4 regions of the Streptomyces sp. bgisy100 genome follow, and region 1 is predicted to be linked to each of the others. Evidence: riboswitches for the same ligand, from Rfam matches in the RefSeq annotation. Region 1 holds a riboswitch; each other region holds the start of a gene.

Region 1 (3,594 bases):
GCGGCAGGGTGACGGTGCTGCCGGCGGCCTGCCGGAGCCAGCGGACGATGGTTCCGACGGCGTCCTCGTCGAGCTGCGCGAGATCGTGGATGACCCGCAGGTCGTCGGGGTGCGGCGGGACGGCGGCCCGGGTGAGTTCGGCGTGCAGCATGAGCCGCAGCCCGTCGGCCGGCGTCAGATGGCCGCCGATCCGGGCCGGGTCCGGGGCGTCGGGCCGCGGGGGGAGCTCCATCGTGACTGCCGTCGGATCGGCCATGGTCGGTGCCTTCCTTCAATTCCCCATCGGTCAGGGGGAAATCATGGTCTCCCGTTCCGACGGCCGGTTTCTCCCTCCGGTTGCGGATCGGCCTCCGGGATCACCCATCCGGCCGCACGGCGGGGCCGTTCCCCGCCCTCGGACATCCGCGGTCGCGGTCCCGGACCGCTCGGCCGGGCGGGGGACGGCGAGGCACGGGCGGGCCGCGCCTCGGTCCGTCGGTGAGGCCGGTCGGTCGCCCCGGGCCTCGGTGCCACGCGCCGGGCCGGCGCGTGGGCTCAGATGCTGACGCCGTGCTCGCGCAGGTAGGCGACCGGGTCGATGTCCGAGCCGTAGTCCGGACCGGTGCGGACCTCGAAGTGGAGGTGCGGGCCGGAGGAGTTGCCGGTCGAGCCGGACAGGCCGATCTGCTGGCCGCCGGTGACCGACTGGCCGGCCGAGACGGACAGCGAGGACAGGTGGGCGTACTGGCTGTACTTGCCGTCGGCGTGCCGGATGACGACCTGGTTGCCGTAGGAACCGCCCCAGCCCGCGGAGACGACCTCGCCCGCACCGATGGCCTTCACCTTCGTGCCGGTGGGCACGGGGAAGTCGGTGCCGGTGTGGTAGCCGCTGGACCAGCTGGAACCGGACTGGTGGTACGGGGTGCCCACGGAGAGGTCGTCGACCGGGGCGGTGAAGCCGTCGGCGGACTTCTGCGCGGCGGCCTTGGCCGGGGCGGCCTGCTGCTTCGGCTCGGCCTTCGCGGCGGGCTTCGGCGCGGCCTTGTGCTCGGCGGCCCGGTGGGCCTCGTGCTTGGGGGCCGGCCGCTCGGACTCACGCTTGGGGGCGTCGTGATTCGGGGCGCCCTGCTCCTTGCCGCCCAGGGTGAGCTTCTGGCCCGGGAGGATCAGGTCCGGGTCGCCGCCGACGACCTCGCGGTTGCTCTCGTAGACCCGGTGCCAGCCGCCCTTGACGTCGTGGGTCGTGGCGATCTTGTACAGGGTGTCGCCGCGGACGACGGTGTACGAGCGGGTCCCGGACCCGGTGCCGGCCTTGCGCTCGGCCGGCTTGCCCTGCTCGCCCTGGGGCTTCGGGGCGGACTCGGCCGGGGCGGCCTTCCCGCCGTCGGGGCTGATCTGCGGGGCGGCGCCGCCCTGGGTCAGCCCGGCCTTGCCGGAGCAGACCGGCCAGGCACCGGGGCCCTGGCCGTCGAGAACCTTCTCGGCGATGGCGATCTGCTGGTCCTTGGTCGCCTGGTCGGCGCGCGCGGCGTAGTCGCCGCCGCCGAAGGCCTGCCAGGTGTCGTTGGTGAACTGCAGGCCGCCGTAGAAGCCGTTACCGGTGTTGATGCTCCAGTTGCCGCCGCTCTCGCACTCCGCGACCTTGTCCCAGGTGTCGACGGAGGCGGCCTGCGCCGAACCGACACCGATGAGCGGAAGGGCGATTCCGGCACTACCGGCGGCGGCGATGAGAGAAGCTCGGGAAATACGGCCGGGGCTGTACCGGCGGTGACGTCCGCGTGCAGACATAGGGGTATTCCTCTCCTACGCCTGCGAGGTGAGCTGTCGGGTTCGGGCTGGAGTTGCCCGGCCACGCCCTGAGCAGCGTCGTGCGCTGCGGCGCGTCTTCACCCCAAGCCGTTCCTCGCCTGTTGCGCGGTCCGGCACCTACCTGGTTCCCCCGCTCCTGCCGTGGTGCGTTTGTTGTTTCCCCTCCACCGGCGGCAGGACTCGGCGCTCCGACAGAGTATGGCCCGCCCTTTCATGGGCAGGCAGCGGTAAAAGTAAGCGCACCGAATTCTTTCCGACAAGTGGCGAGTATTCCCCGGAATCGCCTTTCGGTAGATCCACTCGGGACGGCGTCACACTGAGCTCCGGATCTTGATCCGAGAGCTATTCGCATTACTACTGAACGACTCTCACGTTCGGCGGGCGGTAACCGAGTTGCCCGGATTCACGCTTTTCGCGTGTGCGACATCACACCCCGGAAATACCTTTGTGAAATGGGTCACCACGAAGCCAAATGTCCGCTTTTGGGGCTCAATTCGGCTTTACAGGCAGTCGGCAGTATTGATGAGTGTTCGCGGCATACGTCCCGCCGGCCATCATCCGTACCCCGAACCACTCCCCCAGCGGCGCATATCCGGCGAAACGGATGATTCACCGACCCGCTCACCGCAGTGGCAACCCCGGCGGCAGCCTCTCCCCCGGTTATCGTGTGGTCCTTGATCGCGGACGTGCGGAGTCAGTGTGCAGAGAGCGGAAGAGCTGATCGACACCTCGCCGCCGGTGCGGCGCGCCTCCGGCGCGACCGCCCTGCTCCGGGGGCGCAACCGTTCCGCGACTCCCCTGATCGCCGTCGCCGCAGTCGCGGTTGCCGTGGCGGCGGCGCTGGCCCTGGGCGGCGGGAGCCGGCTCGCCCACCCGGGCGTCCAGGCCTGGCGGACGGTCAGCGTGGCCATCGTGATCCAGGCCCTTCCGTTCCTGCTGCTGGGCACGGCCGTGTCCGGCGCCATCAACGCCTTTGTGCCCGCCGACGCGTTCAGCCGGCTGCTCCCGAGGAAGCCGGCGCTCGCCGTCCCCGTCGCCGGCGCCGCCGGTGTGGTGCTGCCGGGGTGCGAATGCGCCTCCGTACCGGTGGCCGGAAGCCTGATCCGGCGCGGCGTCGCCCCGGCCGCCGCCCTGACGTTCCTGCTCTCGGCCCCGGCCGTGAATCCCGTGGTGCTCACCGCCACGGCCGTGGCCTTCCCCGGGAATCCCGGCATGGTGGCCGCCCGGCTCGTCGCCTCGCTCCTCACCTCGGTGATCATGGGATGGCTGTGGATCCGGCTCGGCCGCGCGGAATGGCTGCGCCTGCCGGCCCAGGGCGGCGGCCACACGGCCGGGAACAGCCGGTGGGAGGAGTTCCGGCTAGGATTCCAGCACGACTTCCTGCACGCGGGCGGATTCCTGGTGCTCGGGGCGATGGCGGCGGCGACCTTCAACGTCGTGGTACCGGGTTCGGTGCTGGACGCCTTCTCCGGATCGCCCTGGCTCTCCGTCCTCTTCCTCGCCGGGCTGGCGATCGTCCTCGCGGTCTGCTCCGAGGCGGACGCCTTCGTCGCCGCGTCGCTGACCGGCTTCTCCCCGACGGCCCGGCTGGCCTTCATGGTGGTGGGGCCGATGGTCGACCTCAAGCTCGTCGCCCTGCAGTCGGGCACCTTCGGGCGGGCCTTCGCCGTCCGGTTCTCCTCGGCCACGGCCCTCGTCGCCGTCGGATGCAGCGCGCTGACCGGCTGGTGGCTCCTGTGAAGCGGAACATCCAGGTGCTGCTGCTCCTGCTGTCGGGCGCCGGGCTCCTGCACATCGCGCTCTTCA
Region 2 (3,594 bases), on a different contig from region 1:
CTCGCTGCCCGACGTGCTGGGCGGGCAGCTGCGCGAGGTCGTCGAGGAGGAGGTGCCCGCCCGTGCCCTGATGGCCGCCTACCGGCTGCCGCACGACGGGACCCGGGAGGCCGACGCCGCCGACCTGGCGCTGACCGTGCTCGGCGGCGGTGAGTCCTCGCGGCTGCACAACCGGTTGGTCCGCCGCGACCGCACGGCCGTCGCCGCGGGCTTCGGCCTGCTCCGGCTGGCCGGGGCGCCGTCGCTGGGCTGGCTGGACGTGAAGACCTCCGGCGGCGTCGAGGTGCCGGCCATCGAGGCCGCCGTCGACGAGGAGCTGGCCCGCTTCGCCGCGGAGGGGCCCACCCCCGAGGAGATGGAGCGCGCCCAGGCCCAGCTGGAGCGCGAGTGGCTGGACCAGCTCGCCACCGTCGGCGGCCGCGCCGACCAGCTGTGCCGCTACGCCGTGCTGTTCGGCGACCCGCAGCTGGCGCTGACCGCCGTCCAGCGGGTCCTGGACATCACCGCCGAGGAGGTGCAGGCCGTGGCCGCCGCCCGGCTGCGCCCGGACAACCGCGCGGTCCTCGTCTACGAGCCGACCGCCCCCGCCGACGACGACACCGCCGCCGGCACCCCCGCCGACGGCACCGCAGACGAGGAGGCGGACCGGTGACCGACGCCACCATGACCTTCCACCCCCAGCCGCAGGGCGGCATCGCCAAGCCGTGGGCCTTCCCGGCCCCCGAGCGCGCCACCCTGCCCAACGGCCTCACCGTGCTGCACTGCCACCGGCCGGGCCAGCAGGTGGTGGCCGTCGACATCAACCTCGACGCCCCGCTGGACGCCGAGCCCGAGGGGCTGGACGGGGTCGCCACGATCATGGCCCGGGCCCTGTCCGAGGGCACCGACAAGCACACGGCCGAGGAGTTCGCCGCCGAGCTGGAGCGCTGCGGCGCCACGCTCGACGCGCACGCCGACCACCCCGGCGTCCGGGTCTCCCTGGAGGTCCCCGCCTCCCGGCTGGCCAAGGCGCTCGGGCTGCTCGCCGACGCACTGCGCGCCCCGGCGTTCCCCGACGGCGAGATCGAGCGGCTCGTCGCCAACCGGCTGGACGAGATCCCGCACGAGCAGGCCAACCCGGCCCGCCGCGCGGCCAAGGAGCTCTCCAAGGAGCTCTTCCCGGCCTCGTCCCGGATGTCCCGCCCCCGGCAGGGCACCGAGGAGACCGTCGCACGCATCGACGCCGCGGCCGTCCGGGCCTTCTACGAGGCCCACGTCCGGCCCGCCACCGCCACCGCGGTGGTCGTCGGCGACCTGGCCGGCACCGACCTCGCCGCGGTGCTCGGCGACACCCTGGGCGCCTGGACCGGCGGCCCCGCCGAGCTGCGCCCGGTACCGCCGGTGACCGCCGACGACACCGGCCGCGTGGTGATCGTGGACCGGCCCGGCGCCGTCCAGACCCAGCTGCTGATCGGCCGGATCGGCCCGGACCGGCACGACCGGGTGTGGTCGGCCCAGGTGCTCGGGATCTACTGCCTCGGCGGCACCCTCACCTCCCGGCTCGACCGGGTGCTGCGGGAGGAGAAGGGCTACACCTACGGCGTGCGGTCCTTCGGCCAGGTCCTGCGCTCCGGTCCCGACGGCACCGGCGCCTCGCTGCTGGCCATCAGCGGCTCGGTGGACACCGCCTCCACCGGCCCCGCCCTGGACGACGCCTGGAAGGTGCTGCGCACTCTCGCCGCCGAGGGCCTGACCGACGCCGAGCGGGACGTCGCCGTGCAGAACCTCGTCGGGGTCGCGCCCCTGAAGTACGAGACGGCAGCGGCCGTCGCCGGCACCCTCGCCGACCAGGTGGAGCAGCACCTGCCGGACGACTACCAGGCACAGCTCTACGCCCGGCTCGCCGAGACCGGCACCGTGGAGGCGACGGCGGCGGCCGTCAGCGCCTTCCCGGTGGACCGGCTGGTCACCGTGCTCGTGGGCGACGCCTCGCAGATCGAGGAGCCGGTGCGGGCGCTCGGCATCGGCGAGGTGAAGGTGGTCGGCGGCTGAGCCGCCCGGCCCGGCGGCGGGGCGGGCCCGTCCCCAACTCGTGAGTCCGCCGGTCCCGTTGTGGCGTCAGGCGCCCCAAAGGGCTTGTCCCCCGGGGCGGCTGACGCCGCGTCGGTCCGTTCCGGCGGGCCGTGACACGACAGCGAACCCCGGTGCCGGGTACGGCACCGGGGTTCGGTCGTATGCCCGTTTTGTTGGTGAGGGTGAGTGTTCTCCTGTGGTGTGCGCAACAAAGATCGGCATTTCTTTGGCGATTGAAAGATGTCCCGTTTAGCGTCGGTGCGGCTGTTCGGTCGGACACCGGCCGCACCCGCGGCACCGGACAGTCATCGCCGAGTCCCCGTACGGCGCGAGCCAGGGGAGCCGGGGACCCGTGCGCAGTCCCTGGGGTGAATCGGACGCCTCTCCGGAGGGGTCCGTAGGAGACCTTCCTGCTCCGAACCCGTCAGCTAACCCGGTAGGCGAGAAGGAAGGAAAGGAGTACGCCGCCCCATGGCGTTCACCCGTGCCACCGGGAAACACCGCCGTCCGAGCCGCATGGCCCGCTCCGGCGCGAACATCGCAGGCATAGCCACGCTCACCGCCGCCGGCGCCGTCACCTCGGTCGCTTCGCCCGCGCTCGCCGCGCCCGGGGAGACCCCGGCGCCCGAGGAGACCGGGCTGCGTCAGGCGATCGTCGCCGGGGACACCCTCGCCGACACGATCGACGCCCAGGCGAAGGCCCAGCAGGAGGCCGCCGACGCGGCCGCCGCCAAGGCCAAGGCCGAGGCCGAGGCCAAGAAGCGGGCCGCCGAGGCCCGGCGCGAGGCCGCCGCCAAGGCCGAGAAGGCGCGCGAGGCCAAGGAGCGGGCCGCCCGCGAGGCCGAGCGCAAGCGTCTGAACACCTTCGTCCTCCCCGTCGAGGGCAGCAGCGTCTCCACCGGATACCAGGCATCCGGCGGCGCCTGGTCCTCCGGCAGCCACACCGGCATCGACTTCCACGCCTCTGTCGGCACCTCCGTCCACGCCGTCGGCGCGGGCGAGGTCGTCGAGGCCGGCTGGGGCGGCGCCTACGGCAACAACGTGGTGATCAAGATGAAGGACGGCACGTACACCCAGTACGGCCACCTGTCGTCCATCGGCGTCTCCGTGGGCGAGACGGTCACCCCGGGGAAGCAGATCGGCCTGTCCGGCAACACCGGCAACACCACTGGCCCGCACCTGCACTTCGAGGCCCGTACCTCGCCCGACTACGGCTCGGACATGGACCCGGTCGCCTACCTCCGGTCGCACGGCCTCAGCCTCTGAAGTCCCCGACCGCCGCCGGCCGCAAGGCAGCGCCGATCCCGCACCTCCAGCGGGGCAACGCCGGTCCGGCCTGTCCGAAAGTCAGCGCCGGTCCGGCCGTACGCGTCGGAAACGCCTCCGCATTGCCATAGAGTTCCTGAACGGGGCGGCAGCGAATTGTGCTTCGCCCTTCACCTTTCACAGGAGGTCGGGCCATGCGGGGGCGACGGTGAACGGAAATGCGCTGCCGACGGCCGGTAAGGGAATTCCGGCGCACGCGGTGTGCCAGGCGATCCG
Region 3 (3,594 bases), on a different contig from region 1:
CCCGGCCGTGCTGAAGGTGGCGGTCCGGGACGATCAGGAGCTCCGTCAGGCGGAGGCCGTCGTCAGAGCCGCGAGTTCGTGCTCGTCCAGCCGGAGGCCGGCGCCCGCCAGCAGGGTGCCGAGCTGCTGCACCGTGCGGGCGCTGGCCAGCGGTGCCGCCACGGTGGGCTGGGCGGCGAGCCAGGCCAGGGCGACCGCGGCCGGCTCGGCTCCCCGCGCGGTCGCGACCCGGTCGAGGGCGGCCAGGACACGTTCGCCGCGCTCGGTGCCCTGGTACTCCGCCGCCCGGCCCGCGCGGGCGCTGTCCACCGTGGTGCCCGGCCGGTACTTGCCGGTGAGGAAGCCGGCGGCGAGCGCGAAGTAGGGCACGGCGCCCAGGCCGTGCCGGGCGGCGACCTCGGCGAGCGGGCCTTCGTAGGTGTGGCGGGAGACCAGGTTGTAGTGCGGCTGGAGGGCCACGTACCGCGCCAGGCCCTCCCGTTCGGAGCAGAGCAGCGCCTCCTCCAGCCGCTCCGGGGTGATATTGGACGCGGCGATCTGCCGGACCTTGCCCTCCCGGACGAGCGCGTCCAGGGCGGTGAGGAACTCCTCGACGGGGAGGCCGGGGTCGTCGTAGTGCGTGTAGTAGAGGTCGACGTAGTCGGTGCGGAGGCGGCGCAGCGACTGCTCGGCCGCTTCCTTGACGGTCTTCGCGGAGAGCCCCTTGTAGTCGGGGTGCGCCCCCACCTTCGTCGCGATCACGACGTCCGCGCGGTTGCCGCGGGCCGCCATCCAGTTGCCGAGGACCGTCTCGGACTCGCCGCCGACGTGGCCCGGCACCCAGGCGGAATAGGCGTCGGCGGTGTCCACGAAGTTGCCGCCGGCCGCGGTGTACGCGTCGAGAACGGCGAAGGACTCCGCCTCGTCCGCGGTCCAGCCGAAGACATTGCCGCCGAGGCAGAGCGGGGAGACGGTCAGGTCGCCGAGGGACTTGCGCTGGTCAGCCATATCAGGCGTCAACTGGGGGGCGGCGGGGGCTATTCCGTCGGCAGCTGCGGTACGGCGGAGGCTGCTGCCGTACCGCGGGCGGTTGCGCCGGGGCGCCGCGGACAGGCCGACAGCCCTGGTGTCGGGGGGACGTCACCAGGGCTGTCGGAGGCTGCGGCGGCGGGCGCCGGTGGCGGGAGCGGCCGTCAGATGGAGAGGCCGCGGTCCCGCAGCCAGGAGGCCGGGTCGATCGGGGAGCCGCCGTCGGGACGGACCTCGAGGTGGAGGTGGGGACCGGTGACGTTGCCGGTGGCGCCGACGCGGCCGATGGTCTCGCCCGTGGTCACCTTGCCGGAGGTCTTCGTCATCGAGGAGAGGTGGCAGTACCAGACCTCGGTGCCGTCGTCGAGGGTGAGCACGATCCGGTAGCCGTACGCCCCGGCCCAGCCGGCCTGGGTGATGGTGCCGCCGTGGACCGCCTTGGCGGGGGTGCCGGTGGGGGCCGCGAAGTCCTGGCCGGTGTGGTCGTTGGACCAGAGGTCGCCGGCCTGGCCGAAGCTGGAGGTGAGGGTGTAGGAGGAGACCGGGACGGTGAACTGCTTGGCGAGCTTCGCCAGCCGCTCGGCCTCGGCCTTCTCACGGGCCTCCCGGGCCGCCTCCTCCGCCGCCTTCTTCTTCGCGGCGGCGGCCTCGGCCTTCTTCCGCTCGGCCTGCTCGGCGGCCCTCTCCGCGGCGGCCTTCTCGGCGGCCTTCTCCGCGGCCTCGCGCTCGGCCTTCTCGGCGGCGCTCTGCTGCTGCTCGGCCTGGCGCATGATGCGGGCGCGCAGCGCCTCGCCCGCGCCGGTGCCGTCGGCGGCCTCGTCGGCGGTGAGCCCGGCGTCACTCAGCGGGGCGGCGGAGGCGACGGCGACCGGGGCCTGCTCCGCGTCGTCCGCGACCAGGGAGCCGATGCCGGGCAGGGACGCGGCGTCGGGAAGCTTCTCCGAGACGGAGGAGAGGTCCGGCATGGAGATGGAGACCGGCGGCTTCTCCTGCGCGCTGGCCATGCCACCCGCGCCGACCGCGGCGAAGACGCCCACGCCGAGGACGGCGCCGCTACGGGCCATGCCGCCACCGCGCTGCTTGACGACGCGGTGCCGGCCGCGCACCGGGGCGACGGATTCCTCGGTCGGATTCCACTCACCCGCCGCGGCCGGGGGTTCCTCACCGAATCCGGGATCGAAACTCTGGGGTGTGTACGGGGATTCGGGGGCAGGCCTGTTGGACGCCACGCGGGCGCACTCCTTTCCTTCCTTCTCGCCTACCGGGTTAGCTGACGGGTTCGGAGCAGGAAGGTCTCCTACGGACCCCTCTGGGAGAGACGCCCGATTCACCCCAAGGTGTTGGTTCCCCGGTTCCCTGGGTGCAGGTGGTGCAGGTGGAGCTGGTGTGTCCGGTGGTGCAGGCCCTGCGGGGTGGTGCTGTGTGTGCGGGATTCGGCGATGGCGCACGGTGCCGTCTCTTGTGACGGCTGGGACGACCGCGCTGCGTTATCGAACGTTAATAGGGCCGGGGCCGGATTCCAAGCGGTTCTCGTTGATCGTTAACAGATTGGAGTAGGATCAATCCGGACATGTGCCGCCCAATAGGGGCGAGTTGAGCGGGCCCGCGAAACACGTTCCGGCTGATCGTGCGTCACTTGTTATGCGAAGTGATGCATTCCGGTCACGGACCGTAGGGTGCCGGGGCGGCGGCCCTGCCCTCGTCCGGACCACGGGTCAGCCCCACGGTCCTCCGGCGCTCCGGCTGCCGCCGCCCCGGCCGGCTGACCGCCAGCAGCGCCATGTCGTCCGCCGGCTCGCCCCCGGTGTGCCGGGCCACGTCCTCGACGAGCGCGTCGAGGAGGGCGTCGGGCCCGGGGAACAGCCGGCCGTCGAGCCGCTTCGCCGGGTCGTAGAAGACCCCCTTCTCGTCCCGGGCCTCGGTCACCCCGTCGGTGAACAGCAGCAGGGTCGAACCGCGCGGGAAGTCGAAGGTGTCGACCTGCTCCGGCCAGGCCCCCAGATCCCCCATCCCGAGCGGCAGCGAGGCCACCCCCGGCTCGACCCCGCACACCGAGCCGTCGGCGGAGAGCAGCAGCGGCGCCGGGTGGCCGCGGTTGAGGACGCGCAGCGTGCCCTCGGGCGGCGCCCCGTCGGTGGCGGAGGGGCGCGCGGCGCCCACCTCCGCCAGCACCGCGGTGGTGAAGCCCTCGAACCGGTCCAGGTCCTCGCCCCGCGCCTCGCGGGCCAGCGCCCGCTCCAGCCGGGCGGCGACCTCCACCAGATCCGGTTCCTCCTCGGCCGCCTCCCGGAAGGCACCGATGACCACGGCGACCGCCGCGACGGCCCCCAGCCCCTTCCCCCGGACGTCGCCCACGATCAGGCGGACCCCGTGCGGGGTCTGCTGGACGGCGTAGAGGTCCCCGCCGATCCGGGCGTCGGCCAGCGCCGCCTCGTACCGGGCGGCGACCTGGAAGCCGCCGATGCGTTCGTCGGGCGTCGGCAGGACGGCGAGCTGGACCGCCTCGGCGATGCTGCGGGCCGACGCCAGCTGCCGGTCCCCGCGCCGCACCACCCGGTTGATGAACAGCGCGAGCAGGGCGACGGT
Region 4 (3,594 bases), on a different contig from region 1:
CTCGGCCACGTCCTGGCCCGGCACGGTCTCCCCGGTGCCGACCAGCTCGCGCACCAGCGTGTACTGGGCGTGGTTGGTGTCCTGGTACTCGTCGACGAGGACGTGCCGGAAGCGCCGCCGGTAGTGCTCGGCGACGTCCGGGAACGCCTGGAGCAGGTGGACCGTGGTCATGATGATGTCGTCGAAGTCGAGGGCGTTGGCCTCGCGCAGCCTCGACTGGTACATCGCGTAGGCCTCGGCGAGCGTCTTCTCGAAAGCGTCCGCGGCCTGCCCGGCGAAGGTCTCCTCGTCGATGAGCTCGTTCTTGAGGTTGGAGATCTTCGCGCTGAACGACTTGGGCGGATACCGCTTGGGGTCCAGGTCGAGATCCCGGCAGACCAGCGACATCAGGCGCTTGGAGTCCGCGGCGTCGTAGATCGAGAAGCTGGAGGTGAAGCCGAGCTTCTTGCTCTCCCGGCGCAGGATGCGGACGCAGGCGCTGTGGAAGGTGGACACCCACATGGCGTTCGCCCGGGGGCCGACGAGCTCCTCGACGCGCTCCTTCATCTCCCCGGCGGCCTTGTTGGTGAAGGTGATCGCGAGGATCTGGCCGGGGTGGACGTGGCGCGCGCCCAGGAGGTGGGCGATGCGGTGGGTCAGCACCCGGGTCTTGCCCGAGCCGGCGCCGGCGACGATGAGCAGCGGCGATCCGGTGTGGACGACGGCGGCGCGCTGCTGCTCGTTCAGCCCCTCGAGCAGCGCGGCCGGGTCGATGGCAGGCCTCGGCGCGCCGTCGCGGTAGTACGCGTCCCGCTGGACGGGGTGGTCGAAGCGCCCCTCGAAGAGGTCGTGGGGGACCTCCTCCCGCGGGTGCGCGGACTCCTCGGGCGGCGGCGGGGGCTCCTCGCCCGAGTGCTCGAGGTCCGCCAGGAAGCTGTCGTCAAAGAGGCTGCTCATCGCCCACCGAGTCTAGGCGGCCGGACCGACAGCCCACACCGGTTCCCGCGTCCGTGCGGCCTCGACCGTCCCGTTCCGGCCGCCGCCGGTCCGCCGGCGGGCAAGGAGCAGGCCGTGGGGCCCGGCCGGCAGCAGGCCGGGGGTCGGCATGATCCAGCTCACACCTCAGGTCACGAAAAGGTTTCGGGCATATCGAACACCAGCCTTCACAGCACCCCCACACATTGGCTACCGTGCTCGCTCAGGCGGCTCGCACCACCCGCCGACGACCGCGTCGGCACGGGCGGCCTCCGCCGAGTCCGGCCCTGCCTCAGGCACCCGGAGCCGGGGACCCACAAAGCAACAATGGGGTGAATCGGCCCTCCGCACGCGGATCGAACGCCGTGCACGGGCCGTAGGGCAGCCTTCCGATCCGCCCGAACCCGACAGCTAACCCGGTAGGCGGTCCACGGAAGGAGACGCGCGCCTTGGCGTCGCACCGCAAACCGCGGACCAGTATTCTCGCCTCCCCCGGCTCCAGCCGCGCGGCCGTCGGCCTCACCACCGCGGCGATGGCGTCCGCGACGCTGCTGTCGCAGAGCGCCCAGGCCGCGCCGGACGAGCCGCGGCAGAGCATCGAAGAGGTCCAGAAGAAGGTCGACGACCTGTACCGCCAGGCCGAGTCGTCCACCCAGGAGTACAACCAGGCCAAGGAGCGCACCGACGCCCAGCGGTCGCGCACCGACCGGCTGGTCGACGACGTCGCGAAGCGGACGGAGCGGCTGAACGAGTCCCGCCGCAAGCTCGGCGGCCTCGCCGCGGCCCAGTACCGCGAGGGCGGGATGGCCCCGACCGCCACCCTGATGCTCTCGGAGCAGCCGCAGGACTACTTCGACCAGAACCACCTGATGGACCGGATGACCCAGCGCCAGCAGCGCGCCGTCTCGGACTTCCAGGAGGAGCAGGAGAAGGCGTCCGAGCAGCGGGGCAGGGCCACCCGGAGCCTGGAGTCCCTCACCGATTCGCAGGACCGGCTGCGGGCCAGCAAGCGGACCGTGCAGCGCAAGCTCGCCGAGGCGCGCGATCTGCTGTCGGACCTGACCGCCGAGGAGAAGGCCCGGCTGGCGGCGATCGAGCGCCGGAAGCAGGCCGAGGCCCAGCGCAAGGCGGAGGAGCTGGCCCGGGAGCAGGCCGAGAAGCAGCGCCGGGAGGAGGCCCAGCAGGACGACGCCACGGGCGGTTCCACCGGCACCGGCCAGGACTCGGACTCCGGCACCGCCTCGGCCAAGGCCGCCCAGGCGCTGGCCTTCGCGAAGGCGCAGATAGGCAAGCCGTACGTGTGGGGCGCCAGCGGCCCGAACTCCTTCGACTGCTCGGGGCTCACCCAGGCCGCGTGGAAGAGCGCCGGGGTCTCCCTGCCGCGTACCACCTGGGACCAGGTGAAGGTCGGCACCCGGGTCGCCACCGAGGACCTCAAGCCGGGTGACCTGGTGTTCTTCTACGACGACATCAGCCATGTCGGGATCTACGCGGGCAACGGCCAGATGGTCCACGCCCCGAAGCCGGGCGCCAACGTCCGCACCGAGGCGATCACCTACATGCCGATCTACGGCAGCGTCCGCCCCTCGTAACCGGCCGACGACGCGGAGTGCGCCCCACCGGACCGCCGGTGGGGCGCACTGCGTTCGGGGGCGGGTGGCCTGTGAAGGGGCGCCTCGGGGTCGGGTGTCGCTTCCGACCGGCCGGGGCCGCCCCCTTTCCCGGACTCCGGGGGCACGTCCCGGGCCGGGACTCCGGGGGTACGTCCAGAGCCGGGACTCCGGGGGCACGTCCAGAGCCGGGACTGCGGGGCTACGTCCCGGGCCGGGACTGCGGGGCTACGTCCAGAGCACCGCGATGAACACATTGGCGACCGTCAGCAGGCCGACCGCGGCGAAGGCGCCCTTCTCGACCTTCTCCTCGTCCCGCTTCACGTAGACCAGGGCGAGGATGACGACCAGCAGGGCGAGCTTCACGCCGAGCTTGACGGTGTTCGGGGTCTGGTCGTCGGCCTGGTTCAGGCCGACCAGCGCGACGCCGGTGACGAGCATGGTCAGCGCGCCGTGCAGCATCGCGGGGACGAACCGCGCCGTGCCCTGGCCCATCGCCTTCATCTGGGTGAGGAATCCGCCGAGCAGCGAGGCGATGCCGATGATGTGCAGGCCGACGAAGACATTGATCAATATGTCCATGCGGCGGAGCGTAACCGGGCCCATAGCACCCTCTCGCAGCCGGGTCCGGCTCAATCGCCATTTCGATCATGCGCGCGCCGGGAAACGCCAGAGCGGCGAGAAATCACCCGGGGCTTCCGTTCAGACCCGCGCGTAAAGGACCCAGTCCCGCTCATCCTCGTACTTGCTCCCGCCCGGCGGGCTTAGCGTCCTCCTCCAGACGGCCGAACCCCCCGCGGCTGTCGGACCGTTGGAAGGATGTGATGGCGGCCGTGGCCTCGCACCGGAAGCCCAGGCGGCGATCGCTGACCGGTACCACCGCCCGTACGGCGGTGACCCTCGCCCTCGCCTCCGCCGCCGGCGGAGGCGCCCTGGAGGGCACCGCGCTGGCCGACCCCGGACCCGGCACCGCCCGGGTGAAGGCCGAGGTCGACCGGCTCCACCAGGAGGCCGAGGAGGCCACCGAGAA

What was found. Region 1 has a riboswitch for cyclic di-AMP ahead of AC3EQ1_RS13435 (transglycosylase family protein). Riboswitches for the same ligand answer to the same signal wherever they lie in the genome.
Region 2: linked by a shared signal. The riboswitch ahead of AC3EQ1_RS14415 (M23 family metallopeptidase) and the one ahead of AC3EQ1_RS13435 (transglycosylase family protein) in region 1 are both predicted to bind cyclic di-AMP.
Region 3: linked by a shared signal. The riboswitch ahead of AC3EQ1_RS28880 (M23 family metallopeptidase) and the one ahead of AC3EQ1_RS13435 (transglycosylase family protein) in region 1 are both predicted to bind cyclic di-AMP.
Region 4: linked by a shared signal. The riboswitch ahead of AC3EQ1_RS15445 (C40 family peptidase) and the one ahead of AC3EQ1_RS13435 (transglycosylase family protein) in region 1 are both predicted to bind cyclic di-AMP.

The regions. Positions count from the first base shown of each region.
Region 1 is NZ_JBYITE010000015.1:93,399-96,992, reverse strand. Features, by position in the region: gene AC3EQ1_RS13440 (hypothetical protein) at 1-256, opposite strand, end outside; gene AC3EQ1_RS13435 (transglycosylase family protein) at 535-1,767, opposite strand; cyclic di-AMP (ydaO/yuaA leader) riboswitch at 1,773-1,914, opposite strand; gene AC3EQ1_RS13430 (permease) at 2,617-3,528, shown strand; gene AC3EQ1_RS13425 (TIGR03943 family putative permease subunit) at 3,525-3,594, shown strand, end outside.
Region 2 is NZ_JBYITE010000017.1:40,100-43,693, forward strand. Features, by position in the region: gene AC3EQ1_RS14405 (M16 family metallopeptidase) at 1-652, shown strand, start outside; gene AC3EQ1_RS14410 (M16 family metallopeptidase) at 664-2,031, shown strand; cyclic di-AMP (ydaO/yuaA leader) riboswitch at 2,352-2,509, shown strand; gene AC3EQ1_RS14415 (M23 family metallopeptidase) at 2,524-3,318, shown strand; gene AC3EQ1_RS14420 (GntR family transcriptional regulator) at 3,527-3,594, shown strand, end outside.
Region 3 is NZ_JBYITE010000066.1:2,824-6,417, forward strand. Features, by position in the region: gene AC3EQ1_RS28875 (aldo/keto reductase) at 46-987, opposite strand; gene AC3EQ1_RS28880 (M23 family metallopeptidase) at 1,173-2,237, opposite strand; cyclic di-AMP (ydaO/yuaA leader) riboswitch at 2,249-2,390, opposite strand; gene AC3EQ1_RS28885 (PP2C family protein-serine/threonine phosphatase) at 2,671-3,594, opposite strand, start outside.
Region 4 is NZ_JBYITE010000019.1:44,820-48,413, forward strand. Features, by position in the region: gene pcrA (DNA helicase PcrA) at 1-936, opposite strand, end outside; cyclic di-AMP (ydaO/yuaA leader) riboswitch at 1,218-1,395, shown strand; gene AC3EQ1_RS15445 (C40 family peptidase) at 1,404-2,546, shown strand; gene AC3EQ1_RS15450 (hypothetical protein) at 2,793-3,146, opposite strand; gene AC3EQ1_RS15455 (C40 family peptidase) at 3,389-3,594, shown strand, end outside.